Methylomagnum ishizawai: one gene and its partners. The protein of the gene in region 1 interacts with the protein of each later gene in a pairwise test. Links are inferred from orthologs where the notes say so. Each region holds a gene or a part of one and is shown on either strand. Other genes may lie near its edges. The genes, in order: B9N93_RS02940, lysA and secB.

Region 1 (9,636 bases):
CCAGCAATCCACCCAGGAAATCCAGGGCATGATCGAGCGCCTGCAAACCGGGGCCAACCAAGCGGTGGCGGCGATGGCCCAGGGCAAAACCGCCGCCATGAACAGCGTGGACCAGGCGGTGAACGCGGGCCGCTCGCTGGAAACCATCAACCGCTACATCGACACCATCAAGGATATGAACACCCAGATCGCGGCGGCGGCGGAAGAACAAAGCGTGACCGCCGAGGAAATCAACCGCAACGTGGTCAATATCAGCGGTATTTCCCGTGACACCGCCGACGGGGCCGAGCAGACCGCCAACGCCAGCGGGCAACTGGCGCGGCTGGCCTCGCAGTTGCAAGACCAAGTGGGCCGCTTCCGCATCGGTCTGGCGCGATAACCCCGGCACGTCCGGGCAAGGCGTGGCTTTATAATGGCCCGCCTTTCCACCCCGGACGCCCGCCATGACCGAACTCACCCATTTCAACGCCCAAGGTGCCGCCCACATGGTGGACGTGGGCGACAAACCCAGCACCCAGCGCAGCGCCGTGGCCGAAGGCTATATCGAGATGCGCCCGGAAACCCTGGCCCTCATCCTGTCCGGCAGCCATAAAAAAGGCGATGTGCTGGGTATCGCCCGCATCGCCGGCCTCATGGCGAGCAAGAAAACCGCCGATCTGATTCCGCTCTGCCATCCCATCGCCCTCACCCACGCCAGCCTGGACCTCGAACCCCAGCCGGAACACCAGCGCGTGCGCTGCGTCGCCACCGTGAAAACGGCGGGCCAGACCGGCGTGGAAATGGAAGCCCTGACCGCCGTGCAAGTGGCGCTGTTGACGATCTACGACATGTGCAAGGCGGTGGACCGGGGCATGACCCTACAGGCCATCCGGCTGCTGGAAAAGGCAGGCGGGAAATCGGGGGAATGGCGGCGGGAGGAATGACAGCGGTGGGCATGGGTACATGCCCACCCTATGGCTGGGCGCAAACCCAAACCGGAAATGCGCTAACGGCGGGCCAAGGGATTCGGGGTCGGCTCCCCGATCTTGACCAAGGTGTTGCTGTCGCGGTGGTGGAAAGGCTCGGCCCGGCCCCGGATGAGCAGCACGGTATCCTCGTCGTAAGACCACGTACCGTCGTCATGGACATCCACCTTGATGCGGAATTCGGCGGTTTTGAACCCATGGTTCAGGAACGGCGTCCCCAGGATGCCATAGGCTTCCGCCCCCTCGGTCGCGACCAGTTCGAAGCTTTTGGCGTCGGCCCCGGCCCGGCCCACCGCCAGCGCGACCAAACCGCGGGGAATGGTCAAGGTCTGGATCAGCGTGCCGGTGGCGGGTTCCCATAGCCAATAACCGACTTGGTCGTGATAGGTCTTCACCTGCCCCGGCTTGACGATATGGGTGTGGTAGCGCAGGCCGTATAGCAACTGCGGGCCGTTGGTCTGCGGATCGATGGGTTGAAGTTCCATGCGCTCGACGAACGCCTGTTGCTTGCCGCCTTCCGGTTTGGGCCGGATATCGATCCCGTCCGCGCCCTGCCAGATGCCCGCCAACGCGGCCAGCGGGCCGAGATTGCCCAGGGTGTCGATATCGATGTCGGAAGCTTCGGTGTAGATGTCTTCGGGGAAATCGGCCATGGGTATCCTCGTGCGGTGGTGGCGGTGGGTGGCCCGATGATAGGAAAATCCGTCCAGCCTGGAACCGGTCCGGCGGTTATCAATCCGCCCGTTCCAGCGTCACGAAACTATAGCCCAGGCCGCTGTCGGGGTCGCGTTCGATATCCTCCCGCGCCGTTTCCCGCCAGGGGCCGGGATCGAACTCCGGGAAAAAGGTATCGCCCGCGAACTCCCGCTGGATCAAGGTGAGATAGAGCCGGTCGGCCCTGGGCAGGCATTCCCGGTACAGCGCAGCCCCGCCAATCACCATCAATTCATCCGCGCCCGCCTGCTCCGCCGCCCGCAAAGCGGCCTCCAGACTGTGGACCACCACGCACCCCGCCGCCGTATAGGCTGGATTGGCGGTCAGCACGAGATTGGTGCGCCCCGGCAAGGGTCGGCCTATCGATTCGTGGGTCTTGCGGCCCATGAGGATGGGCTTGCCCAGGGTGATTTGGCGGAAGCGCTTGAGATCGGCGGACAAATGCCAGGGCATCCGCTTGTCCACGCCGATGACGCGGTTCGCGCCCATGGCGACGATCAGGGAGATTTTCATAGCGTTTCGCATCTTTCCGTCAAGGCAACGCAAAGGGATTCACAAGGGTCAGGCGGTTTTCGATGGTTTGACCATGCTGCATGTCCTCGCTGTAAGGATTTGGTCGGAAATAACTTCCCGAAATCAGATAGCCATGGGAATGGCGCGATAGTTCCATCGTGGCAGGAAATCGTCGAAGATGATCGTCATGGTTTGGAGGAGGTCGGCGGAACACTTCTTCACCGTGGCTTAGACCCCGTCCAGGATATCCACCGTCACCTTCAATCCGGTGGAGGTCTTGGCCCGTTCCATGGATTGCTTGGCGATGGCGACGGAATGGAACACCACGCCCTACAGATACTAACGCCGCAGCAGCAAGGTGCCGATCCCCCGGTCGGTCAGCAGTTCCAGCAGCACAGCGTGATCGACCCGGCCATCGATGATGTGGGCGCTGGCGACTCCGCCGTTCAGCGCGTCGGTGGCGCAACGCACCTTGGGGATCATCCCGCCGCTGATGGTGCCGTCGGTGATCAAGTCCTCCACCTCCGCCAGCGACAGCCCGGTCAGCAAGCCGCCCTGTTTGTCCAGGATGCCCGCCGTGTTGGTCAGCAGCATCAGCTTCTCGGCCTTCAACACCTCGGCCATCTTGCCCGCCACCAGGTCGGCGTTGATGTTGTAGGAGAAACCGTCGTCGCCGACCCCGATGGGCGCGATCACCGGGATGAAATCGCCGCGCACCAGGGTATCGACGACGCGGGGGTCGATGCTCTTGACCCGGCCCACATGGCCCATATCGATGATCTCCGGCTCGTCGGCTCCCGGCGCGAGCTGGGTCAGGGCGATCTTCTCCGCCCGCACCAAATCGCCGTCCTTGCCGGTCAGGCCCACCGCCCGGCCGCCGTGCTGGTTGATGAGGTTGACGATCTCCTTGTTGACCAAACCGCCCAGCACCATTTCCACCACGTCCATGGTCTCGGCGTCGGTCACCCGCATCCCCTGCACGAATTCGCTGGTCTTGCCCAGCCGTTGCAGGAGGTTCCCGATCTGCGGCCCGCCGCCGTGGACCACCACCGGGTTGATGCCCACCAGCTTGAGCAGCACGATGTCGCGGGCGAAGCTCTGCTTCAGGCGCTCGTCGGTCATGGCGTTGCCGCCGTATTTCACCACCAGGGTCTTGCCCTTGAAGCGCTTGATATAGGGTAGCGCCTCGATTAGGACGTGGGCGATTTGGGATGCGGACGCGGTTTCCAGGGCGGATTGCAGTTTCATCAGGGGTCGAGCCTCTCCGAGAGCGATAAGGGGAAGGAAAGCTTGGGTTTGACCTTTTGCAATAGGGTTTTGAATTCGCCCTGGATGCGCAGGAGGGTATCGGGATTGTCGGCTTCGAAGCGCAGCGCCAGGGTCGGGCTGTCGGGATCGTCGCGCACCAAGCCCCAGCCGTCGGCGAAATCGACCCGCAGCCCGTCGATATCGGTGATCCGCGCATCGGCGAAATCGGCCTGGGCGCGGACCTGTTCCAGGAACCGGGGTTTCTCCGCGTGGGACATGTTGATGCGCAGTTCCGGGAGCTTGACGTTCTCGGGCAGTTCCGCGAACACCTGGGCGGTGGGGCGCGGGTCGCCGGACAGGATTTCGAGCAAACGGGCGGCGGCGTACAGTCCGTCCTCGAAGCCGGACCAGCGCTCCTTGAAGAAGAAATGCCCGGCCAAATCCCCGGCTAGCAGCGCCCCGGTCTCCTTGAGCTTGGTGTGGAGCGGCACCGCGCCGACCTTCCACATCAAAGGCCGTCCGCCGTTGCGCACGATGTGGCTGGCGAGGTGGCGGGTGCATTGGGCGTCGAACACGATGTCCGAGCCGGGCTGGCGCGACAGCACGTCGGCGGCGAACAGCATCATCTGCTGGTCGGGCCAGATGATCTTGCCGGAGGAATCCACCACGCCCAGCCGGTCGCCGTCGCTGTCGAAGGCCAGTCCCAGGTCGGCCCGTTCCTGGCGCACGGCGCGGATCACGGTGGCGAGGTTGGCGGTTTGGCTGGGATCGGGGAAATGGTTGGGGAAAGCGCCATCGACCTCGGTGTAGAGCGGCAATACCTGGCAGCCGATTTCCTGGAACAAATCCGGGGCGAAGGGGCCGGTGACGCCGTTGCCGCAATCGATCACGACCTTCATCTCGCGGCCCAACTGGGTGTCGTGGACGATGCTCTCGGCGTAATCCTGGAGGATGTTCTGTGCCTCCAACATCCCGTTGCCGCTGGCGAAATGATCGTGTTCGATGCGTTCCTTGAGCTTCAGGAGTCCGTCGCGGTCCGGGCGCTCGCCGCCGATGAGCAGCTTCAGGCCGTTCTGGTCGGGGGGCGCGTCGCCGCCGGTGAGCATGACGCCCGATTCCAACCCCAGCGCGTGCAGGGCGAAATACAAGGCCGGGGTCGGCACCCGCCCCACGTCGATTACCGAGCAACCGCTGGCGGTCAAGCCCCGGCCCAGGGCCTGGGCCAGTTCCAGGCTGGAGGCGCGGCCATCGCGGCCCATGGCCACCGTATATTCGCCGCGCTCGCGGATTTCGCTGCCGATGGCCCGGCCCAGCAGTTGCATCGTCTCGGCGGTCAGGTTCGCGCCCACCGTGCCCAGGATGTCGTAGGCGCGGAACAGGGCGGGGTCGAGGCTGACGGCGGGAGCCGTTGGCGGGGTGGCGGCGGTGGGGATTTCGACCGCGGGCAATTCGGTGATCTCGGGTTCCGCCAGCACGATACTGAAGGGATTGTATGGGCCTTCGGCGGGAAGGCCCGGCAGCGGGGCCGGGACGCTAGGTTCGGACGCGGTGGGGGACGCGGGCGGCGGTCCTTTCAATTGCTCCAGTTGCAGCGCCAGCCGTAGCGTATCCCCGAGCTGGAGCGGATAACGCCGCGGTCCCTTGCCGGAAAGGGCATCGCGCACCATCAGGACGATATTGTCCTGGTCGTGGCGCAGGGCGGCGGTGGCCCAGCGCTGGGCGAGATAAGCCCCGGCCGCGATGAGCAAGGCCGCCAAACCGGCGTAACCCAGGAACCAAGGCAACTCCGCCCCATCGGAACGCGCTCCCCAATAGGCCAGGGTCCAGGGCGTGCCGGGCACCGGCACCGTGCCGTCCGGCGGCGTGGACTTGAGCGCCGTTTCACCCTGGAAGGCGAAGCTGAGGTTTTGCTGCTTGAGTTCCAGGCCGCCCCGGTCGAGCTTGGGCAGGGCGGCGGTGGCGAGTTTGGGGGTGAGGCTGGCCAGGACGACCCCATTGCCTCCGGCCAGGGGCTTGGCCAGGGCGATATGGGCATCCGGCGTGTTGGCGGCGTGCAGGGTGGGCGGCATCGGCTGGGAACCCGCCTGCCGCACCGCGTCCAGGTCGGCATAGCCCATGCGCGGCGTGCGTTGCTCGTCCGGCACGTCGAGGCTGTCGGGCAACAGCCGCACCAGCAGGGCTTCGGGCAAGGCGCGGGTCAGCCGTTCTTCCGCGGCCCGGATGCGGTCGGGTTCCCCGCCGCCGAGGATGCGGGCGTAATCGGGGTCTTGGGCCTGCTGTTCGAGGACGCCGCCGCTCAGGGCCAGGACGTGGGAAAGATGGGCGGCAGCGGTTTCGGCGACCCAGCGCGAACCTTGCAGGCTGGCCGTTGCCTGCCCCTGGATGGCGAGCGTGTAAAGCCCCCAGGCGCTCCCCACCAGGCCGAGCAAGGACAAGCCGCCGAGACCCGCGAACAACCGGGCGAGGTTGAGGCGCGGCCCGCTTTCGGAATCGTGCTTGGACTTGAGCGTGAATTTGAGCTTGGGTTTCATCGGATACCGTCCGGTCCGGCCTGGGCGGGTGTGGACGGGAGCGCTGCGCAGGGTCTCATCGGGTCTCCTCAAATCGGCACGGGGCTGGAATCGGGTGGTATCCGCAGCGGTTCGGGTCCGGGCGGCGGCGCTTACGACTGGCCGGTATGGCCGAATCCGCCCGCACCCCGTCCGGTGGTGGTCGAGAAACCGGCGACGAAGCCCAGTTCGACCTGTACCACGGGTTGAAACAGGAGTTGGGCGATACGGTCGCCCGGCCGCACGGTATAGGGTTCGCCGCCATCGTTGGCCAGGATCACGCCGATCTCGCCATGGTAGTCGGCGTCGATCACGCCGATGCCTTGGGCGACGCGGACGCCGTGCTTCAAGGATAGCCCCGAACGCGAGGCCACGATGGCGACCAGACCGGGGTCCATCATATTGAGCGCCAGCCCGCTGCCGATCAAACAGCGGCCACCCGGCGCGAGGGTCACGGGTTCGGCGATACAGGCGCGGAGGTCGATGGCGGCCGATCCGTCCGTGGCGTAGGTGGGCAGCGGGACGCTATCGCCCAGCAGGTCGTTGACGATGCGGGCTTCGATCATTCTTCGCATAAAAGGTCCGTGGTGTTGAAGTGTGCGCCGTCCCGGCCCGCCGCGGGACGGAAGGTGCGGGGGACGGGGATTCCGGGCCGGGATTGGCGTGGGGACGGGAAACGGGCGGGGGCATGATGGTTCGGGGGGCTGTCAGCTTGGGCTGCTTCTGTCCTGGATCGGGCCGGGGCGGAAAAATCCGTGGCCCGCCACGCCCATACCGGACCCGAAGTCCGGTTTCGCGGGGGAGTTTAATCTGGATGGGGAAGGCTTCACAACCCGGCGGGAAGCGGGGGCGGGAGCCGGTTCGACCGGACCCGCCCGGATTGCGGGGGGATGGTTGGGATGGGGTATTTCGCCGACGGGTCCGGGGTCCGGTCAGGGGCGCTGGATGCGCTCACGCCGGGCCAAATTGACCGACCACACCAGCAGTCCTACGAGCACGGTGCCGTTGACCAGCAGCCAGAGGTGGATCAAACGTTCCATGGGGAACTCCGGGACCGGACCTTAGGGTTTGCCGAAGCGCTCCTTGAAATTCGCCAGGTTCTCCTGGGCTTGGCGCCGCTGGTCCGTAGTCAGCAATTCGAAGATCGCGTGGTCCAGGCGGGCGTGGCCTATCGCCACTTCCATCAGGGCCGGGGCGTCGGCTTCGACCAGGGTCTTGGCCTTGTCGTCGCTGTAATCGGACGAGAACGCCAATTCCATCAGTTTCTTGCGGGCTTGGTGGCCGGTTTCGGCCTTGCCGCGGAGCGCTTCGCCCTGGGTCTTGAGCAACTCGGTGATCTTGGTTTTCTGGGCCTCGTCGAGGCTGATGCCATTCAGGAACGGGGGCAGCCGGTCCGGGGCGAAGCCGGGTTTGCCGCCGTGGCCCTCGAACGCGCAATTGGGCGGATTGGCCGACGCGGCCCAGGGCAGGCCGAGCAGGCAGGCGGACAGGAAAATGCGGCGTAGGATAGGACGGTATTTCATGGGGATTGCCTCGTGGCGGATAGGGGTTCGCGGTATGCCTCCCCTGTGGCGGTAAGTATTCCAGCAGCCCACGTAAACGGGGGTTAAGCCCAATGTAAAACTATGTAAAACCCAGGGTCCGCGACCTCCGGGCCGGTGGGCTTTGGCTATCATCGGGGCGGCCATCCACGGGAAGACGAACCATGAACCTGTTGTTGATCGATGACGATGAGGAACTGGCGGGGATGCTGGCGGAATACCTGCGGGGCGAGGGCTTCGCGGTGACGGCGCTGCACGACGGGGTTAGCGGGGTGGAGGCGGCTTTGTCGGGCCGCTACGCCCTGGTGGTGCTGGACGTGATGATGCCCGGCATGAACGGCATCGAGGCGCTCAGCCGGATCCGCCTGCACAGCCGCTTGCCGGTCTTGATGCTTACCGCCAAGGGCGACGATTTGGACCGCATCCTCGGCCTGGAACTCGGGGCCGACGACTACGTGCCCAAGCCCTGCACGCCCAGGGAATTGGCCGCCCGCGTCCGCGCCATCCTGCGCCGCACCCAGAACGCCCCGGAAACCGACGCCGCGCTCGCGGTCGGTCCCCTGGCCCTGTATCCGCATAAACGCGCCGCGTCCTGGGAGGGCCGTCCCTTGGACCTGACCAGCACCGAATTCAGCCTGCTCGAAATCCTGGCCCGCCAGGCCGGCCAGGTGGTGGGCAAGGGCGAATTGTCCGAAGCCGCCCTGGGCCGGCCCCTGGTCCGCTTCGACCGCAGCATCGATGTCCATATGAGCAGCATCCGCCAGAAGCTCGGCGCGAGGCCGGACGGCGAATCTTGGATTCAGACGGTGCGGGGCCGGGGCTATTTGTTCGTGAAGGAGTGAAGCCATGGGCCAACTGTTCTGGAAACTGTTCCTGGCGATCTGGCTGGCCCAGGTCACGGCGGCGGCGGGAGTCGGGGCGCTGGTATCCTGGCACCATCGCAGCGAGCGCGAGGCCATGGGCGGGGTATTGGTGCGCGGGCACGCCACCCTGGGCGTGGGGGCCGCGGCCGATGTGCTGCGCTGGGGCGGGCTGGCGGCGCTGCGGGATTTCCTAGCCGAGGCCGGGGACGGGCGGGGGCCGCCGGTCTACGCGGTGGATGAACAGGGCCGCGACCTCCTGGGGCGGGTTTTACCCCCGGAGCCGCTGGAACAAGCCCGGCTCTGGGCGCGGACCGGAGATTATCCCCGGCAAATCCGGGAAATCCCGGCCCAGGACGGCCATCGCTACTTGTTGTTCATGCCCGTGCCCGAGGCGCTCCCCGGCGAACCGCCGCCGCCGCCGCCTCCGCCGCATCGGTATGGCAGGCCGCCGCCCTGGCTGGTGCTGGGCGCGGCGGGGTTCTTGACCAGCCTGTTGTTTAGCGCGTGGCTGGCGTGGTATCTGTCCAAGCCGATCCGGCATCTGCGCTCGGCCTTCGCCGCGCTGTCGCAGGGCCGTTTGGAAACCCGCGCCGGGCCGGACATGGGCCGCCGCCGCGACGAACTGGCCGACCTGGGACGGCATTTCGACCATATGGCCGAGCGCATCGGCCAGTTGGTGCAAGCCCAGCGGCGCTTGCTGCACGATGTGTCCCACGAGTTGCGCTCGCCCCTGGCCCGCTTGCAAGCGGCGGTGGGTTTGGGTCGCCAGCGGCCGGAACAGGCCGCTGCCAGCCTGGACCGCATCGAACGCGAGGCCGGGCGGCTCGACGCCCTGGTCGGCGAGGTGCTGACCCTGTCGCGGCTGGAGGCCGGGATGCCGGGGGCCAGGGTGGAAGAGGTCGATCTGGGCGAGTTGGTCGAGTCTATCGTCGAGGACGCCCGTTTCGAGGCCGCGGCCAAGGATGTGGCCGTGGTCTGTCCCGAACTGGGCGAAATCCCGATCCGTGGCTACGGCGAATTGATCTACCGGGCCATCGAGAACATCGTGCGCAACGCGATCAAGCACACCCTGCCCGGTGGCCGCGTCACCCTGGAAATCGACGCGGCCAGTGATGCGCGGCGGGTGCGGCTGGCGGTGCTGGACCAGGGACCGGGCGTGCCCGAGGAGCGCTTGGCCGCGATTTTCGAGCCGTTTTTCCGTAACGCCGATGGCGGTGGGCCGGAGGGCTTCGGCTTGGGACTC
Region 2 (9,720 bases), 1.7 Mb from region 1 along the record:
CCGGCAAACCTTGGAAAAATAGACCGTGTGGTTGCCGATATTGGTGCCGACATCGGCGATGATGGCCCCAGGCGGGATCATGGCCTGGGCTTTACGCAGCAGGTGGAATTCGTAGAACGTATTCCGCATCAGGATGAAGTTCTGGATGAAATCGATATTCGCGAACGGGAGATACATTTTGAATATCTGGTCGGAATAGAGGAATTCATGGACCTTTTCCGGTCCCATGGCCAGATATTTCTGCTGTACGTTGAGAGTGGTGATTTGCTGCAATATCTGCTTCAGCAATTCTTCTTGGGATGGCAGGGCTTGCTTGGGTTCTCGGGTATCTTCGGACATGCTGGGAGCCTTTTGGTTTGGAGCGTGGTCGAGGGTTTTGACAGGCCGCGATAGTGGATTATCGCGGGCTGGATGGGTACCGACCCAACCCGGCGGGTTGCGATGGTGGGCTATGACGCGCTTTCATGGCAGGGCGTGCCCGCGGGGTAGGGGGATAATATTTTCATGAAGACCCGGGCCTATGCCCGGAATCCTCTGGATTGAGTATATCAGAAAGATCGGAAAGCACGGCCCGGAAGCCACCACGGCCTTTTTACGCGGGGCCGCATACCGGGATTGTCGTGGAATGCCGGAATCCGGGGCCGGGCATGAAAAAAGGCACCCCTTCCGGGGTGCCTTCGCCGTGTGGGCCGGGTGCTATCAACCTTGTTGCAGCAGGCTACGCAGGTCGATGGTGGCGGCGTTGGCGCGGGCGATGTAATTCGCCAGGGTCAGCGAATAATTGGCGAACAGGCCGAAACCGCTGCCGTTCAGGATGACGGGGCTGAGATAGCTGGCTTGGCTGTTTTCCAGTTCGCGGATGATCTGCTGCAAGGAGACCAGGGCGGTCTTGTTGCTCAGGATATCGCGGAAGTCGAATTCGATGGCCTTCAGCACATGCATGGCGACCCAGGAATAGCCGCGGGCCTCGAAGAACACGTCGTCGATCTTGAGCCAGGGGGTCTTGGTGAGTCCGGGGCGGCGTTCCTCGGTGGTGCCGGGGGCGTCGGCGGTGCTGGCGCTGAGGCGGTTGGAGTAGTCGCCCATACGTTTTTCCAGGATTTCCAGATATTGGCGCAGGTTGTCGGCGCGGGCGTAGAAATTGGCGTCGCGTTTCATCAGCCGTTCCCGGTAGCCTTCCAAGGCTTCCACGCCTTTTTCGTATTCCGACTCCGAGGACGGCAATTGCCAGGATTTGTGGTCGAAATAGAAGAATGGTTCGCCCTTGGCGAGGTCGGGGTCTTCGCGCGATTGGGTTTGGGAACGGGAGATATTGTTACGCAGGGCGGTGGTGGCGTCGCGCAGGGCGATCAGGGCGCCCAGTTCCCAATTGGGGATATTGTCCAGCATCACGCTGGGAGGAAACACGTCGTTGGTCAGGAAGCCGCCCGGCTTGTGCAATAGGGTGTCGGCGCTCTCGATCAAGGCGGTGGCATAGGTATAGCCCAGGGGCAGTTCCTTGGGATTCTTGATATTGGCCGATTCGGCCGCGACCTCGACCACGTCGAACCGGGCCGGTTCGCGGCTCCAATACCAGGAGATGGCCAGCATGGCGAGACCCACCACGCCGAAAAAGATGCCAACCTTCCAGGCCGTGCCCCGCTCGCGGAAGCTCTTGGTGCCGAAGATACCCTTGGTGCCGGGGGTGGCGGAAGGGGTGGGGGAAGGCTGGTGATCGACATGCTCTGCTGGCGCTGACATGGTGGCGTCCTGGTTGCGGTTTCCCGAAGGCGGCGATTATAGCTTAAAAGCAGGCGGGGTCCGTTAGCCCTGGCCGTCCTTGGCACGGTTTTTCTTGCGGGCGCGGGGGTGGGCGTTGTCGTAGACCTTGGCCAAATGCTGGAAATCGAGGTGGGTATAGACCTGGGTGGTGGCGAGATTGGCGTGGCCGAGCAATTCCTGCACCGCCCGCAAATCGCCGCTGGCTTCCAATAGATGGCTGGCGAAGGAATGGCGCAGGCGGTGCGGATGCAGGTGTTCGGGAAACCCTTGCCGGAGCTGCCATCGGTCCAGGCGGACCTGGATCGTGCGCACCGAGATGCGCCGCCCCAACCGGCTGACGAACAAGGCGGTCGCTTTGGCATCGGCATAGGCGGGGCGGAGGTCCAGCCAGCGTTCCAGGGCGGCGAGGGCCGGACCGCCCACCGGCACCATCCGCGATTTGTCGCCCTTGCCATGCCGGATCAGCACTTGGCCCGCGTGCCGGTCTACATCGTACAAGTCCAGCCCGGTCAATTCGGACAGGCGCAGGCCGGAGGAATAGAACAATTCCCAGATCGCCAGATCGCGGATATCCAGCGCGTCCTCGGCGGGCGCGTCTAGGAGTCCGGCGAGTTGGTCCACGTCCAAGGGCTTGGGGAGCGTCTTGGGGGTTTTGGGGGCGCGGACGCCCTGGGCCGGGTTGCGTTGGGCTTCGCCGCGTTTGACCAGAAAGGCGAAGAAGCCCCGGATCGCCGACAGTTCCCGTTGCAGGCTGCGGCTGGCGATCTTATCGCGGTGGCGCAGTGCGATATGCTCGCGGAGCTGGGCGGGTTCCAACCGGGTCCAGTCGGCGATGTCCTTGCCCGCGCAGAATTCCCGGAGGCGCGCGAGGTCGTGGGCATAGCCCTCGACCGTGTGCGGCGAGGCGCGGCGCTGGCACCTCAGGTTATCGAGGAAGGCCGCGACTTGCCGATCCGCCAGGGCGTCCATGGGGAGGTCAGTCCGGGATCAAAGCGGCCAGCCGGGCCGAGACGATCTCGCCCATCTGGGCCAGGAAGAACGAACCCAGGCCGGGTTGGTAGCGCTTGGGATTGCGGCTGCCGATGGCCAGCACGCCCTTGAAACCGGCGTGGCGCAAGGGTACGAAGGCGCAGGAGGCCGCTTCCCCGCCATGGGCGCCGAACAACGATCCACCCTCGTGCGGCGCGAGGCTGAGGCAATGGGGGTCGCCATCCGCTAGCGCGAGGCCCCATAGGGGCGTGTCGCCGGAGAGCGCGAGATTGGCGATGGGGCTGTCGAACATCGGCTCGGCGATGCGCACCGCCACGAAATCGGCCTGGAAATATTCGTGCAAACCCCATTTCAGCCCGGCCAGGGCGTCTTCCAGGCTGCGGGCGTCGATCAGGGTCAGGGTCAAATGGTGGAGGCGTTCGCGCAAAGCCTCGTTGTCGCGGGCGACCTGGAGGATTTCGGCCATTTGCTGCTGCAAGCGCTGGTCGCGTTCCCGCAGGATTTGGATATGCCGGGTGATTAAGGACACGGCGTCCCCGCAAGGATGGGGGATGGTCAGGGTTTCCAACAAGGCCAGATGGTGCTTGAAGAACTCGGGATGCTTTTGGAGATAGGCTTCCACCTCGCGGGCGGTGGTCCGGGTTCTTTCCTTGCGCTTGGCGGTTTCGGCGCTCATGCGGGGATTTCCCCCTCGAACACGCTGACCGCCGGGCCGCTCATCAGCACCGGAGAACCCCGGCCCGCCCAGGCGATATCCAACCTCCCGCCGGGAAGATCGACCCGCACCGGGCTGTCCAGCCAACCGCGTTCCACGCCGACCACCACGGCGCCGCAGGCACCGCTGCCGCAGGCCAGGGTTTCGCCGGAGCCGCGCTCGAACACCCGCAGGCGGATATGGTTCCGGTCCACGATTTCCATGAAGCCGATATTGGCCCGTTCCGGGAACAGGGGATGGCTTTCCAGGCGCGGACCCAAGGCCGCGACCGGGGCGCTGTCCACATTTTCCACCCGCAATACGGCATGGGGATTGCCCATCGACACCGCGCCGAACTCCCAGGCCGCGCCGTCGATCTCGACCGGGTAAGCCAAAGCTTCGGCTTCCGCTAGCAACGGGATTTGGGCCGGGGCGTGGCGCGGCACGCCCATGTCCACCGTGACCGAGCCATCCGGGCGCGGGCGCAGGATCAAGCGGCCCGCCTGGGTATCGACCCGGATTTCGTCCTGGTCGCACAGGCCATGATCCCGCACGAAGCGGGCGAAGCACCGCGCCCCGTTGCCGCATTGGGCAACTTCGCCGCCATCGGCGTTGAAGATGCGGTAGCGGAAATCGGCGTCGGAATCCTGGGCCGGTTCGACGATGAGGATTTGGTCGCAGCCGATACCGAAATGGCGGTCGGCTAGGAAGCGTATCCGTGCGGGCGAGAGGTCCACGGCTTGGCGCACGGCGTCGATCACCACGAAGTCGTTGCCCAAACCCTGCATTTTGGTGAATTTCATAGGGTTCGCTTCAGCCGGGCAGGATTTCATCGCGGAACAAATCGGCCAAGGTTTCCCGCTGGCGGACCAGGAGGATTTGTTCGCCATCGACCAGCACTTCGGGCGGGCGGGGCCGCGAGTTGTAATTGGAACCCATGCTGGAGCCATACGCCCCCGCCGAGCGCACCGCCAGCAAATCGCCTTCCCGGATCGCCAGTTCGCGCTCCTTGCCCAGGAAATCGCCGGTTTCGCAGACCGGGCCCACGATGTCGTAGACCTGGGCCGGGACCGTATCCGATGGTTTTACCGGCAGGATGGTTTGATAGGCGTCGTAGAGGGCCGGGCGGATCAAATCGTTCATGGCCGCATCGACGATGGCGAAGTTTTTCAGGCGGTTGGACTTGAGATATTCCACCTTGGTCAGCAACACGCCGGCATTGCCGACGATGGCGCGGCCCGGTTCCATCAGGATTTCATAATCGGTCCCGGCCAGCAGTTCGGACAGGGCGGAAGCGTAGTCGGAAGGTTCCGGGGGGAACTCGTCGCTATAACGGATGCCCAGGCCACCGCCCATATCCAGGTGATGGATGGCGATGCCATCCTCGCGCAAGTGTTCGGCCAGCTTGAGTACCCGCGCCAAGGCGTCGATGAAGGGTTCGACCTCGGTCAATTGCGAGCCGATATGGCAATCAATGCCGACCACCGCGAGATTCGGCAGGCCGGCGGCGTGGCGGTAGCAGTCGCGGGCCGCGTCGATATCGATGCCGAATTTGTTTTCCTTGAGTCCGGTGGAGATATAGGGATGGGTTTTGGCGTCCACGTCCGGGTTGACGCGCAGGGAAACCGGGGCTTTCACGCCCAGTTCCCCGGCGATGCGGTCGAGGCGGTCGAGTTCGCCCGGTACTTCGACATTGAAGCAGCGGATGCCCACTTGCAGCGCCCGGCGCAATTCGTCCTCGCGCTTACCCACGCCGGAAAACACCACCTTGGCCGGGTCGCCGCCCGCCGCCAACACCCGTTCCAATTCGCCGACCGAGACGATATCGAAGCCGGAACCCAGCTTCGCCAGCACGTTCAGCACGGCGAGGTTGGAATTGGCCTTGACCGCGTAGCACACCAGGTGCGGACGTTCGCCGAAAGCCCGGTCGAAGGCCCACCAGTGGCGTTCCAAGGTGGCGCGGGAGTAGATGTAACAGGGGGTGCCGAAACGCTCGGCGATGGCGCGGAGCGGCACGGATTCGGCGTGGAGTTCGCCGTCGCGGTATTCGAAATGGTCCATCAGAATGGTTCTTGTTGCGGGAAGGATTGTTCTACTTGATCCGATTGATCCGGTTTGGGGGTCGTGGCCGGAGCGGGGTTGGGTGTGGTTTTCTTTTTGGTGGCGGCCACGGGCTGGCGCGGCGGCGGACGCTCCAGATAGAGCGGCCCTTTTTGTCCGCAGCCTTGGGCCAGCAGGGCCGAGAGGCCGAGGGCGGCGGTGAAGGCGGCGCGGCTTTGGGGTGTGGTCATGGAGGTTCGGGCGTAACGGTCCGGTACAAGGAAGGCGGGCATTTTAAAGCAAAAGCGGGCGGGTTGGGGGAGGTGGGATTGGGGCGATAGTGGGCGTGGATGCCTGCCCGCCGGGCTATGGCTACAGCGTGGAGCGCTGCTTGAGGGTTTGCGCGACTTCCGGGCGGGAGAGTTCATAAGTCCAGATGTCGAACTTTTCCAGAACGTGTTTACCAAAGCTCGTGGTCAGGGCGACATCGGCGGCATCCCGACCGCGGGCCATCAAAACGCGCCCTACGCGGGGGATATTGTTGCGGGAATCGAAAGTATGCCATTCCCCTTCCAGAAACACCTCGAACCAGGCGCTGAAATCCATGGGAGGTATCACCGGCACCTGAATATCGCCCAGATATCCCGTGGCATAACGCGCGGGAATGCCCATGCACCGGCAAAGCGTGATGGCGAGATGGGTATAATCCCGACATACCCCCCTCTGGTCTCGGAAGGTATCGTAGGCGGTACGGTCGCAGCGGGCGGCTTCATGGGCGAAAGTGACGTGGTGATGTACCCAGTCGCAAATGGCCTGCACCCGCCCCCATCCCGTCGGCCCGTGCCCGAAAAGTTCCCAGGCGACATCCGACAATTTCTCGATCTCGCAATAACGGCTGCCCAACAGATAAAGCAGGGTATCGCTCGGGAGTTCGTGGATGGTATGTTGGCGGGCGTCCGGTTTCAGGATATCCGGTAAACCGCCATCCACCACGATGGTATCGTTCTTGAGGTGCAAGCGCCCGCCGGGACAGAAGGCCCGTGCGCACCGATTGCCATAGATGTCTGTGAATTCCTCGATGGTGATGGCGGGATCACTGCTCAAGCGCTCGGGCATCATTAACAATGACGCCCGCTCGGGATGCGTGTAGAGCATCAGGATCATTTCCGTGGGCTGGGGGAACGAATAGGCGATATCGAAACCGATTCTAATAAACATGGAATGCTCGGGGGGTCGAAGGATTGGCCCGATGATCGGGCCGGGCTTTGAAAAGGTGGTTTGACTCTGGTATGGCCCATCGCGGCGCTATGGCCGCTACGCTTGCCGCGTTGCCATAAACAGCAGGAAATCGGGGTTTTTTCCTCCCTAGGGCATGGGGACATGCCCATTCTACTGGGCTGGAGCGGAAGTGGTTTGTTTTTTATGGGGGTGGCCATGGGTTGGCGCGGCGGGGGACGCAGCCCTCAAGGCCGGGCCGCTTTGGCCCGCGCTTGCCAATGCGCTCGGGCCCGCGCCTGGCAATCGGCGTTTTCCAGGTCGGCACAGCCCACCTCGGCCAGGAAACCGGCCATCCCGTCCTTCGGGATGAACCAACGTGGATCGTGACCGCTGCTCAACAGCGTGCCGTCGAGATGGTCGAGTTCTTGTTGGAACACCACGGCCTCGGTGCCGGAGAGGGTTTCGCGGCGTTCCGCGCCGTCCGGGGTTTGATAGCGGATCGTGAGATGGGCCGGTCTTTCGGTATAGCGATAACCCCAGGGCACCGACAGGCAACGCTCCCAAGAGCCAAGACGCTGCGTCGAGGCGGCGACGCGCTGGGGATTGAGGAAGGCTTGGAATTCCCCGCCGGCCTCGCGCCGCAATAATGCGACCCGCACCGGAACGCCGATCTGGACCGCCGCCAAGCCCAGGCCGTGCATGGCTCGGACCGTGCCGCGCATATCGGCGAGCAAGGCGGACAATGCCGGATTGTCCGGCGCGATGGGTCGGCTGGGTTGTTCCAGGCGGATGCGCTGCTCCGGGATATCCACGCTGAGGGTCGTGGCTATGGCGGATCGGGCACGCTGCCGCAGATGTTCGATTTCGGCGGGTGTCAGGCCGCCGTCGGCATGGCAGGCCGCCGCCACGAGCGGAAGGACGAGCGCCAAGCAAAGGGATGGTGTGCAGGACCTTGGGCTTGTTGTCATGGGCAGCCTTCAGCTGGGGTTCAGCCAGGAAAAGTATAAATAGATACGCGGGGTTGCCGCCCCCACATGTTTCCACTACGCATAGCGAGAGCGGTCCTCATGAAATCCTCGGTCGTGTATTGCCTGGTCCTGCCCGTGTTGGCCTGGATGGCTTCCGGTTGCGCCGAGTATGCCGGGGGTGGCTATGGGATGCGGCGGGCTTATCCGGGGGGCTATTATGAAACCCAAACCTATCCGGCTTATTCCGGATATCCGGGTTATTCAGCCCCGGCGGGATATGCCTATCCTAACGCCGGATATTATGAGGAAAGGCGGTACTACGGCGACCACGACCACCACCACCACGACGGACATGGATGGCATCGGACACCACCGCCGCCCCCGGCGCCCCAGCCACCGACACCCTGGCAAAGGCTCAAGGCCGTGGAACGCGAGATGCGCCACGACCAGGGGCAATACCAGCAGCAAAGCCAGCATCTCGACCAGCGCCGACAGCAGCGGGAACAGCACTTGGATCACCGGCTGGACCGGACCGAACAGCGGAGATTGGGCTATCTGGAGCATCACCACGCCAACCCGGCGGCGTTCGAGGCCGAGCGCCAGCAATTCCAGCAGCATCGGGATTCCGCGACCCAAAGACTCGAACAGCGGTTCGAGGCCAAGCAGGACCATCTACGCCAGCGCGAGGCCGAAGAACAGGCCCGTTTGGCGCGGCAGCAGGCGCATTGGCAGGCGCGGGTACAGGAGCATCAAGCCCAGCATCCGCCCCAGCCGCAACCACAATGGAACGGCGGCGGCGAACATCATCGCGGCTGCGGCGAAAAGCGCCGACAGCGCGGCGAATGCTGATCCCGGCCTATCCTACCCGGCCCAGGAGCCAATCCAAGGCCCGCGTCGGCAGTAGCCTTTTCAAATAGGCGAACAGATAGGTCGGGAACGTCACGTAATAGCGGGCGCGGGGCCGCTGGGATTCCAAGGCCAGGATCACCTTTCCCAACACCGCTTCCGGTCCCAGGGTGAACGGCGCCGCCGGGCCTTCCTTTTGCAGGCGGGTTTCCATCGCCGCATAGGTCTGGCGGTGCGGGCTGTGTTCGGGCTGTATGTGCTTCCGGTACATGGCGAAGGCGTTGTCGCGGAACCGGCTGAGGATGGGGCCGGGCTCGATCAAACACACCTCGATGCCGCTGCCTTTCAATTCCAGCCGCAAGGTGTCCGACAAACCTTCCAGCGCGTATTTGCTGGCATTGTAGGCACCGCGATATCGCATGGCGGCGAAGCCCAGCACCGAACTGTTCTGGACGATCCGGCCATAACCCTGCCGCCGCATGACCGGGATGATCAGGTTGGTCAGTTCGTGGGTGCCGAACAGGTTGGTTTCGAACTGCTCGCGCAGCACTTCCCGCCGCACATCTTCCACCGCGCCCGGTTGTCCATAGGCACCGTTGTTGAACAGCGCATCGAGCCCGCCGCCGCTGGCCACCAATACCGCCGCCACGGCGGCGCGAATCGAGTCCGAATCGGCGAGGTCCAGTTGGAAAGCCTCGAAACCTTCGGCGTGAAGTGTTTCCACATCGGCTCGGGCACGGGCGGTGGCGAATACCCGGTAGCCGCGTTGCTTGAGGCCACGCGCCACGCATAGGCCGATGCCGGACGAACAGCCGGTGATGAGGATGGATCGGGGGGAGGTCATGATCGGGCGGTCTCGCAGGGAAAGGGGCGCATAGTTTCGCATGGCCCTTCGGCTTTGCGGTTATGATCCGCATCCCCGCATCCCGGAGGCATCGCTTGAAACTTGGATTCGCCGCCCTGTGTCTGGCCGGGGCTTTGGCCGCTTGCGTTCCGCACCCGCCCAGTCCATGCCCCGCGGGCGAACGTTCCATGCAGGTCGATACCCTTTATTTCGGTACGCGGCAGCCGGAGGGCGTGGTCGCCGCCGCCGCTTGGCGCGGCTTCGTCGATGCCGAGGTGACGCCTCGCTTTCCCGGCGGGTTCACCTGGTGGTTGGGCGAAGGGCAATGGCGGACGGTCCGGGGCGATATCCAGCGCGAA
Region 3 (9,608 bases), 3.3 Mb from region 1 along the record:
CTGGTCGATGGTGTATTCCTTGCCCTTCAGCACCGGGTTGGTGGCGAGGGTCTGTTCGTACAATTGCAGCAGGTCCACCGGCCCCGCGGCCTGGGCCAGCCCCGCCCACAACGCCAGGACCAAACTCGGGTAAAGGCTACGCAAGGCTCAATCCTCGATGAAGGAACGGGCGAAGGTGTCGGTGAGCGGGCGGGTGAGGTATTCCAACAAGGTCCGCGCCCCGGTGTTGATGAGGACCTCGGCGGGCATCCCCGGCACCAGTTCCAGATGCTGGCCGGCCAAATCCTTCAACCCCTCCGGCGACACCTCGACCCGTGCCAGATAGTAGGGCATGGCCTCCGGCTGGCGCTCGTCGACCAAGCGGTCGGCGGACAGGCTGGCGAGCTTGCCGTCGATCTTGGGAGTTTCCCTGGATTTGAAGGCGGTGAAGCGGATTTCGGCCTGTTGCCCCACCTTGACCCGGTCGATATCGTTGGGGGAGACGCGGGCCTCGACGATCAGCTTTTCGTTCTGCGGCACGATGTCGAGGATATGGCCGCCGGGCGGGATCACCGCGCCCAGGGTATGCACCGCCAGCCCCATGACCATCCCGGCTTCGGGCGCCTTGATGACGGTGCGCTGCACGGTGGCCTCCACCGATTGGATTTTCTCGCGTAGCTCGAAGCTCTGGGCCTGGACCTCGACCAGTTCCTTGGCGACCTCGCGCTGCAATTCCTTTTTCAATTGCAGGATTTTGAGTTCGGTCTCGCTGATCTGGAGTTCGGTGGCGGCGACATCGGCCACCAATTCGCCCAATTGGCCCTCGCTCTGGGCCAGGCTGCGCTCCAATTCGCGGACCTTCTGCTTCTCGGTGAAGCCTTCTTCCAACAGGCTGGCATAATCCTTCAATTCGCCACGATAGGACTCGACCAAGCGCTCGCGGCTCTGGCGCTGGGAGTTCAGGCCGTTGGCCTTGGCCTTCAATTGCTCGACTTGGCGACGATAGACGGCGATCTCGCCCTCGTGGGCGGTTTTCCGCACCGCGAAGGTCTGGCTCTGCACCCGGATGGCGTCCTGCACCCTGGGATCGTCGCGGTGGACCAGCAAATCCTGGGGATAGGCCACCCCGGCCAGCCCATCGCGCTGGGCCACCAAACGGGCCTCGCGGGCGGCGGCGATATAGTATTCGCCGCGCAGCACTTCGAGCTGGGCCTTGGGCTGGGTGTTGTCGAGGGTCACGAGGACCTGGTCCTTCTTCACCGTTTCGCCGTCGCGGACCTGGAGGGTCTCGATGATGCCGCCTTCGAGGTGCTGGACGGTCTTGCGGTAGCTTTCCACCGTGATGACGCCGGGGGCCAGGGCGGCGCTGTCCAGGGGGGCCAGGGCCGCCCAGCCGCCGAACACGCCGAACACCAGCAGCACGGTGGCGAGACCGATACGGCGGGCGGGACGGTCGTCGTCGGGCAAGGCCGGGGTCGTATTAAGTACGGATGACATGGGCTGGGGTTCGCTGCGGGATTAGGAGGAAGCGGCCTGCCCGATGCGGGCGGGCTGGACCGGGCGCGGTTGGGCTGTTGGCTGGGGCTGTTGGGCTTGGTTCAATTTGGCGAGCACCTCGTCCCTGGGACCGCACAGGGCCACCTGCCCATCGACCAGCATCAGCACATTGTCCACCTGGGCCAGCATATTGGTGCGGTGGGTGATGATGATCACGGTCTTGCCCTGGCGCTTGAGTTCGGCCAGGGTGGCGATCAAAGCCATGTCGCCGGCTTGGTCGAGGTTGGAATTGGGTTCGTCCAAAATGACGACGCGGGGATCGCCGTGCAGGGCGCGGGCCAGCCCCAAGCGCTGCTGTTGCCCCGCCGACAACACGCCGCCGTTACCGAGCAGCCGGGTATCGTAGCCCTGCGGCAGGCGCAGGATCATGTCGTGGATACCGGCGGCCCTGGCGGCGGCGACCACTTTTTCCGGATCGATCTCGCCGAAGCGGGCGATGTTCTCGCTGACCGTGCCGTCCAGCAATTCCACATCCTGCGGCAGATAACCGATGTATTGGCCGAGTTGCCGACGGTCCCAGTGCAGGATATCGGCCCCGTCCAGCCGCACACAGCCCTTGGCCGGACGGTATAGCCCCAGGATGCCGCGCACCAGGGTCGATTTGCCGGCGGCGCTGGGTCCGATGATGGCGAGTTGGGTGCCGGGTTCCAGCACCAGGTTGATCCCCTTGATGACCGCCTCCTGGGCACCGGGCGGGACGATGACCAGTTGTTCCAGGGCGATGCGGCCTCGCGGGGCGGGCAAGGGCATGGGGGGTTCGCGCTCCGGCACTGCCGCCAGCAAACGGTCGAGCCGGTGATAGGCTTCGCGGGCGGTGAGGAAGCCGCGCCAATTGCTGATCATCAGGTCCAAAGGCGCCAAGGCCCGGCCCAGCAGGATCGAACCGCCGATCATCAGGCCCGGCGTGATTTCCTTGTGCAAGGCCAGATACGCGCCCAAACCCAAGGCCAGCGATTGGATGGTGAGGCGGTAGGTTTTCCCCAGCATGCTAATCAAGCCGGCCTTGGCGCTGGCCTGGCCTTGCAGGGACAGCATCTTCATCTGTTTCTGTTGCCAGCGGGCGCGCAGCGGCTCGTGCATGCCCATGGCCTCGATCACCTCGGCGTTGCGGAGGTTGCGCTGGGTGAATTGGCTAGCCTCCGCCGCTTCGCGGTTGGCCTGTTCCAGATGGGAGCGGGTGGCGAGTTCGTTCCACACCGCCAGCACGCCCAGGACGATGGCGGACACCACCGCCAGCACGCCGAAGGCCCAATGGAACAGGAACATCAACACCAGATAGATCGGCATCCACGGCGCGTCGAAAAAAGCGAACAAGCCCGGCCCGGTCAGGAATTGGCGCAGTTGCAGCAAATCGCCCAAAGGCTGGGCGGTCGCCATCCGCCCGCCGGTCGCCAGCGCCTGGGCGAACACCGAATCGAACACCCGGTTGCCCAGCAATTGATCCAGCCGGGTACTGGTGGAAATCAGGATTTGCGAGCGCACCCATTCCAACCCGCCCATCACCAGGAACAGGAACACGGTAATCAAGGTGAGCATGTAGAGGGTGGATTCGCTGCCGCTGCTGATGACCTTGTCGTAGACCGCCATCATGTAGAACGACGGCACCAGCAACAGCAAGTTGACGAACAGGCTGAAGAAGCCGGCGAACAGGAACGAGCCTTTGCAGGCCGCGAACGCCTTGCCCAGGTCGGATTCCGCGAAACTGGACCGACCGCTGCCTTGGGATGGGGTCATGGATGCCGGAACTCCGTGCTTTATATCGATGGATCAACCAGGTTCGGGAAGGCCGTGGCCGGAGCGCGGCGGCCTTGGCCGGGGGGGACATCCTTGTCGATCCTCCTGGAAAGCATAGCGGGGATTGCGGGGCTGCCCCCGGTCAAGCCCAGGCTTCGGACTTGGGTTCCCGGATCAGGAGGTTCCGTACCGCTTCCAAGGGGGCGAGTCCTTCGTAAAGAATCCTGTAGGTCTGTTCGGTGATCGGCATCTCGATGCCATGGCTCCGGGCTAGGCCATGGAGAATCTTGGCCGTGGGAATGCCTTCGATCTCCTGGCCGATGCGGGCGGCGACCTCCGCCCTCGATTCACCCCAGCCCAGGCCCAGGCCAAACCGGCGGTTGCGCGATTGGTTGTCGGTGCAGGTCAGGAGCAAATCGCCGACCCCGGCCAGGCCCATGAAGGTCTCGGGCTTACCGCCCAGGGCCAGGCCCAGCCGGGTCATTTCCGCCAAGCCGCGGGTGATGAGGGCGGCGCGGGCATTGGACCCGAAACCCAGGCCATCCGCCACCCCGGCGGCGATGGCCAGGACGTTCTTGGTGGCCCCGCCCAATTGCACGCCGACGATATCGTCGCTGCTATAGGCGCGGAACCGCTCGTTGTGGAGGAGATTGACCAGGGCCGCCGCGAATTCGGGATTTTTCGAGGCCACGGTCATGGCGGTGGGTTGGTTGGCGGCGACCTCGGCCGCGAAGGTGGGACCGGACAATACCGCCGTCGCCGCTTCCGGCCCGAACACCGCCGCCGCCACCTCGTGCAGCAAACGCCCGCTTTCCAATTCCAAACCCTTGGTGGCCCAGGCGACGCGGGGCCGCGGCGGCAAATGGGGGCGGACCTCGGCCAGCAAAGCCCCGAAGGCATGGCTGGGCACGGAAACGATGAGGAATTCGGACTCCGCCACCGCCTCGGGCAGGGCCGCGACGGGGTGGAGGGACGCGGGGAAGCGGGCTTCAGGCAGATAGCGCCGGTTCAGACGCTCGGCCTGGAGGGCCGCGACGTGGGCGGGATGATGGCCCCAAAGTTTGACCCTGTGGCCGTTTCGCGCCAGCAAGATCGCCAGCGCGGTACCCCAGGAACCCGCCCCCAATACCGATACCTTAGCCATGATGGCGCGACAATCCCGGCCTTAATGATTGGTCGGGGCTTCCGCCTGTTGCTGCAATTGCTGGAGATGCTGCATGTAGAGCGCGTCGAAATTGACCGGGGCCAGCAGCATCGGAGGGAACCCGCCCTTGATGACCAGATCGGACACCGCCTCGCGGGCGTAGGGAAACAGCACGGTGGGGCAATAGCTGCCGAGCAAATGGCCGTATTCCTGTTCTTGGAAACCCAGGATCGAAAAAATCCCGGCTTGGCAGATTTCGATCAGATAGGCGGTTTTGTCGACGACCTTCACGGTCAAGGTCACGGTCAGACCGACCTCGAACAGACCTTCCTGAAGCTGCTGGGCATTGCTCGCCAGGTTGAACTCGACCTTAGGCTCCCAGTTGAGGGTGAACACCTCGGGGGAATGCGGGGTCTCGAACGAAACATCCTTGATGTAAATCTTTTGCAGGGCGAACTGGCGTTCCGGCTGCTGCGCGTTTGCTTCGGCCATGGGGTTTGTTTTCCTATGTCGGGGTTAAAAGATGGGTTTCAGCGGGATTATTTCTTGCCGCCGCGTTTCCGGGTCACGGGAAGCTTCTGGTCTTCCCAGGCCAACATACCGCCGCTCAACTCGAACACCTGGGTGAACCCTTGGGCCAGCAATTGCTTACAGGCCGGCTGGGAACGGGTGCCCGACTGGCAGGTCACGATCACCGGGTTTTGCTTATGGGGTTCAAGTTCCAAGGCGCTTTCGAGCTTCGCCAGGGGGACGTTGCGGGCACCTTCGATATGGCCCTGGTCGAACTCGTTCGGCTCGCGGACATCCAGCACCAAGGTGTGGTCGTCGTTCATCAATGCCACGGCCTCGATGGGTGAAACGGTCTTGTGCTTGCGGGTCAGGCTCTCGATAAAATCCTGGATCAGCAGGATGATAACAATAAACAGCCCGCTGCTCATGATCCAATGATTGCCGATAAATTCAACGAGCCGATCAAAAGTAACGTTCATAGGGTGGATTCTCGATACGGGATGGAATCAGCGGTGACAAAACAATTCCCTCATCAGTTCGATCAACTGTAGGGTGCGTTGGTCATCGACATAGTAGTAAACACGGTTGGCATCTTTCTTACAGGCGAGGATGCCCTTGTTCCGCAGTATCCCCAGATGTTGGGAAATGTTGCTCTGGGTGGTGCCGACCTGTTCGACGATCTCCTGGACGCTGACCTTGTCCTTGCCCAGGACGCACAGGATTTTGAGCCGCAAGGGGTGGGACATGGCTTTCAGGCAGTTCGCCGCTTGCTCGATATCCGACTCCTCCGTGATCAACCTTTCCTGTGTTTCGGTCATGTATGCCCCCCCATCGTGTAAGCGGTGGACGCTGCGGACCACCTTCACGGCAGACGACGAGCGTGCGAAAAAAGGTTAGAATCGCCCTTGGTATTTGCCGTGTCCGGCGGGTTTCCGGGATCACCGGGCTTGAACCAAGCGAGGGATTATACTTTGAAGTCGCAGCCGCCTAAACCCGCCATCCCGGCCGGCCATGGCGACAACAACTCCCGCCTGACCGCGTCCTCCCCTCCCCAACCGCTTTGAGGCGGACCCGTTTTGTTGCTCCTGCCCATCCTCGCCTTGCTTTGCCTCGCGCTGTCCGCCAAACCCGGTGCCGGCGCGGAACCCCAGCAGGCATTGGAAGCGGTCCAGGAACGCCTCGATTCGGCCCGGAAATCCCGCGACGAGATGGAAACCCAAAAAACCGCGCTCGACGAACAACTGGCCGATATCGAGCGCAAGCACGGCCAAACCTTCAAAGCCGTCAAGGCGCTGGAAGCCGAAGCCCGCAAACAAACCCAGCGCCTGGAAGACCTCAAGCGCCAACGCCTCGCCCTCTTGGCCGCGGTGGAACGCCAGCACCGCGCCCTGGCGGGACAAGCCCGCGCCGCTTACGGATTGGGCCAGCGCGATTGGCTCAAACTCCTCTTGAACCAAGAAGAACCCGCCCGGCTCGCGCGTGTGTTAGCCTATTATCGATATTTGAATTTGGCCCGGGCCGCGCTGCTGCAAGAAATCGACCGCGCACTGGCCGCCGCCCAACGCCTGGGCGATGAACTTTCGCGGGAAACGCAACGTCTCAACGAGACCCGCCAGCACATCCTCGAAGAACGCCACGCGCTGGAAGATTCGAGGCGGCAACGGCGCGGCCTCCTGGCCCAGTTGGAACACCAACTCCGCGACAAGGACGCCGAACTCCGGCGGCTCCAGGAAGACGAACAACACCTGCGGGACTTACTGACCACGCTGGAAGCCGCGCCCCCGGCCGGGAATGACGACCTCCACCCGCCCTCCCCCACCCCCGACGCCCGTCCGACCTGCCCGGTGCAGGGCCGCCTGGTCGGACACTTCGGCAGCCCCCGGATGAACGGTCGCTGGGACGGCCTGTTGATCGCCGCCGAGGAAGGCACCCCGGTGCGGGCCGTCGCCAATGGACAGGTGGTCTATTCCGACTGGCTGCGCGGTTATGGCCTGCTCACCATCGTCGATCATGGCGACGGGGTGATGAGTCTTTATGCTTACAATCAAAGTTTGAACAAAGAAGTAGGGGAACGGGTGGCGGCGGGCGAGGTGATCGCCACGGTCGGCACCAGCGGCGGCCGGGCGGAACCCGCCCTTTATTTCGGAATTCGGGAACAGGGCCGGGCGGTCAACCCCCTGCCGTGGTGCGACCGCACCCATTGACGGCCCCTGTGAAATTCGTGGCGTTTTTGTTGACGAGAAAACCTATGTTGCGACAGAGAAATCTTCTAACCCTTACCCTAGGCGTCGCGCTCGGCGCTACGATCAGCCTCGGCGGCAGCGCGTTGGCCGAGAAAGAAGCCGGGGGCGATGTCAACTCGATTCCTTTCGAGGGATTGAAGACCTTCTCGGAGGTTTACGGGCGTATCCGCCAGGATTACGTCGAGCCCGTCACCGACGACAAACTGCTCGAAGACGCCATCCGCGGCATGTTGACCGGGCTGGACCCGCATTCGGCCTATCTCGACAAGGAGCAATACAACGAACTCAAGGTCGGCACCACCGGCCAGTTCGGGGGCTTGGGGATCGAGGTCGGCATGGAGAACGGTTTCGTCAAGGTGATCTCGCCCATCGACGACACCCCGGCCCAGAAGGCCGGCGTCAAGGCCGGCGATCTCATCATCCGCCTCGACGACAAGCCGGTGAAGGGCATGAGCCTCAACGACGCGGTCAAGCTCATGCGCGGCGAACCCGGCAGCCCCATCGTGCTGACCATCGTGCGCGAAGGCGTGGAACAGCCGATCAAGATCAAGCTGGTGCGCGACATCATCAAGGTGAAAAGCGTCAAGAGCCGCTTGCTGGAAGACGGCTACGGCTATGTCCGCATCACCAGCTTCCAATCCAAAACCGGCGACAACGTCCTCGAAGCCCTCGGCGACCTCCGCAAGAACGGCGAATTGAAAGGGCTGGTGCTGGACCTCCGCAACAATCCCGGCGGCGTCCTCAACGCGGCGGTCGCGGTCAGCGACGCCTTCCTGGACGATGGCCTGATCGTCTATACCGATGGCCGGGTCGAGGATTCCAAGATGCGGTTCAGCGCCACGCCCAGCGACGTACTGAACGGCGCCCCCATCGTGGTCCTCATCAATTCCGGTTCGGCCTCGGCCTCGGAGATCGTGGCCGGTGCCCTGCAAGACCATAAACGCGCCATCATCATGGGCGAAAAAACCTTCGGCAAAGGCTCGGTGCAGACCATCCTGCCGACCAGCAACGGCGGCGCGGTCAAGCTGACCACGGCCCGCTACTACACGCCATCGGGCCGCTCGATCCAGGCCGAGGGCATCGCGCCCGACGTGCCGATCTCCAAGGTGAAGCTGGAAGCGGTGGCGCAATCCGAATTCGCCCCGATCAAGGAAGCCGATTTGGTCAACCACCTCGACAACAAGACCAAGAAGGAAGAACCCAAGAAGGACGACGCCAAGAGCGCCGAGGACAAGGAAGAAGCCCTGGCCTTGCAGGATTATCCCTTGAACGAGGCGCTGAACCTGCTCAAGGGCATCAACATCGTCCGCCATCGCGGCGGCAGCACCGCCGTGACCAAGAAAAACTGAGGCACGACAGGCGCGGGCGGACTTCCGCCCGCGCCTACGGGTTCCCGCCGTCCGGCCCGGCCTGATCCCGGACGCCCTCGAAACTCCCCTTCCTGATATTCGCGAACGCCAGTTCCGGCAGGCTGAACAACGCCCCGCGCAAACCTTCCCGCAATAATCCCCCCCGGTCGAACGGCCCCGCCACCAGCCCCAAGGCCGCCCCGCCCAGGCCATAGGCCAGATTGACCGCCCCGTACAAGGGCCGCGCCCAGAACACGTCCTCGGTGAACAACAAGAACAAGCCGTCCCCCGGCTTGATCCGGTAGAAGCTGGAAGTCAGGGTGGTGGATTCCGCCGCGAAGACCGGCCAACCCGCGCCGAGCGCCGCGAATTGGCCCAGCTTGCGATTGCGATAGGACGGCAAAACCGCGACCGGTCCGGCCCGGAACCGCTGCCGGACCAGATCGAACCACCGGAACGGCACGAAACCCCAGTCCTCGCCCGGTGCCAGATAACCGCCCAGCGCCGCCCGCGCCTGTGGCTCCGAAGCGAACGCCGAATCCACCGCCCGCACCAACTCGGTCACGCAATTGCGCCGGACCAGATCATAGGGATAGAGCGCTTCCAACTGTTCCCGGAAACGCCCGGCCCGCGCCCGCGCCGCCCGTTCCGCCCGCGCCAGGACGCCGGATTCCCAGCGGGGCCGGGGCGCATCGACCCCACCCCAGCCGGAAGGCGGCTCCACCCGGCGGGCATAGCGGACGGGTTGGCGTTCGGCCAGGCCGCGCTGGATTGCGGCGATCTGGGAAGCCTGGTGTTCGAGTTGGTTGTAAGCCTGCTCGTCCGGTTCTTCCAGGGCAAACACCGCCCGGCGCAAACCCGGCCATCCGTCCCGCAAGCGCCCCAAGAGCGCACCCAGCGGCCCGGCTTGGCCCTCGACCGGGGTGGACATTTCGGCCCGACCGGGCGGCGGCAAGACATCCAACAACAACAGCTGGTCGCGGGCCAGGGATTCGGCCACCGCCAGATACCGCGCCAAGGCCAGCAACAACGGGAAACCCCGCTCGGGCGTTCCGCCACCGATATCGGCCACGATGGCTTCCGCCAGGCGTT

Evidence for each region.
Region 2: the proteins of B9N93_RS02940 (region 1) and lysA interact in binary tests that used the Escherichia coli proteins (3 or more experiments, as listed by UniProt). The link is inferred for Methylomagnum ishizawai from one-to-one orthologs.
Region 3: the proteins of B9N93_RS02940 (region 1) and secB interact in binary tests that used the Escherichia coli proteins (3 or more experiments, as listed by UniProt). The link is inferred for Methylomagnum ishizawai from one-to-one orthologs.

The regions. Positions count from the first base shown.
Region 1 is NZ_FXAM01000001.1:664,856-674,491, forward strand. The notes cover bases 6,742-9,533. They hold B9N93_RS02940 (response regulator transcription factor), read left to right. Parts: upstream 6,742-7,694; coding sequence 7,695-8,372; downstream 8,373-9,533. Other genes in these bases: B9N93_RS02935 (Spy/CpxP family protein refolding chaperone), read right to left, coding at 7,051-7,512; B9N93_RS02945 (HAMP domain-containing sensor histidine kinase), read left to right, coding at 8,377-9,533. In the rest of the region: B9N93_RS02900 (methyl-accepting chemotaxis protein), read left to right, coding at 1-379; cyclic pyranopterin monophosphate synthase MoaC, read left to right, coding at 444-923; B9N93_RS02910 (FABP family protein), read right to left, coding at 986-1,618; B9N93_RS02915 (dihydrofolate reductase), read right to left, coding at 1,698-2,192; argB (acetylglutamate kinase), read right to left, coding at 2,532-3,440; B9N93_RS02925 (phosphomannomutase/phosphoglucomutase), read right to left, coding at 3,440-5,971; dut (dUTP diphosphatase), read right to left, coding at 6,103-6,564; more of B9N93_RS02945, read left to right, coding at 9,534-9,636. UniProt on the Escherichia coli protein: Response regulator member of the two-component regulatory system CpxA/CpxR which responds to envelope stress response by activating expression of downstream genes including cpxP, degP, dsbA and ppiA.
Region 2 is NZ_FXAM01000001.1:2,386,784-2,396,503, forward strand. The notes cover bases 3,383-6,258. They hold lysA (diaminopimelate decarboxylase), read right to left. Parts: upstream 5,507-6,258; coding sequence 4,259-5,506; downstream 3,383-4,258. Other genes in these bases: B9N93_RS10565 (DUF484 family protein), read right to left, coding at 3,383-3,427; dapF (diaminopimelate epimerase), read right to left, coding at 3,424-4,248; lptM (LPS translocon maturation chaperone LptM), read right to left, coding at 5,506-5,736; B9N93_RS10585 (transglutaminase-like domain-containing protein), read right to left, coding at 5,858-6,258. In the rest of the region: B9N93_RS10550 (FkbM family methyltransferase), read right to left, coding at 1-339; B9N93_RS10555 (DUF2333 family protein), read right to left, coding at 700-1,740; tyrosine recombinase XerC, read right to left, coding at 1,804-2,730; more of B9N93_RS10565, read right to left, coding at 2,738-3,382; more of B9N93_RS10585, read right to left, coding at 6,259-6,703; B9N93_RS10590 (peptide deformylase), read right to left, coding at 6,949-7,632; B9N93_RS10595 (hypothetical protein), read left to right, coding at 7,771-8,520; B9N93_RS10600 (SDR family oxidoreductase), read right to left, coding at 8,528-9,361; B9N93_RS10605 (DUF3574 domain-containing protein), read left to right, coding at 9,457-9,720. UniProt on the Escherichia coli protein: Specifically catalyzes the decarboxylation of meso-diaminopimelate (meso-DAP) to L-lysine. Is not active against the DD- or LL-isomers of diaminopimelate.
Region 3 is NZ_FXAM01000001.1:3,952,887-3,962,494, forward strand. Bases 3,172-5,935 are described here. They hold secB (protein-export chaperone SecB), read right to left. Parts: upstream 4,907-5,935; coding sequence 4,436-4,906; downstream 3,172-4,435. Other genes in these bases: B9N93_RS17650 (type I secretion system permease/ATPase), read right to left, coding at 3,172-3,270; B9N93_RS17655 (NAD(P)H-dependent glycerol-3-phosphate dehydrogenase), read right to left, coding at 3,413-4,417; B9N93_RS17665 (rhodanese-like domain-containing protein), read right to left, coding at 4,954-5,403; B9N93_RS17670 (ArsR/SmtB family transcription factor), read right to left, coding at 5,431-5,742. Outside these bases: B9N93_RS17640 (TolC family protein), read right to left, coding at 1-144; B9N93_RS17645 (HlyD family type I secretion periplasmic adaptor subunit), read right to left, coding at 148-1,476; more of B9N93_RS17650, read right to left, coding at 1,498-3,171; B9N93_RS17675 (murein hydrolase activator EnvC family protein), read left to right, coding at 6,001-7,128; B9N93_RS17680 (S41 family peptidase), read left to right, coding at 7,173-8,516; B9N93_RS17685 (hypothetical protein), read right to left, coding at 8,551-9,608. UniProt on the Escherichia coli protein: One of the proteins required for the normal export of some preproteins out of the cell cytoplasm. It is a molecular chaperone that binds to a subset of precursor proteins, maintaining them in a translocation-competent state.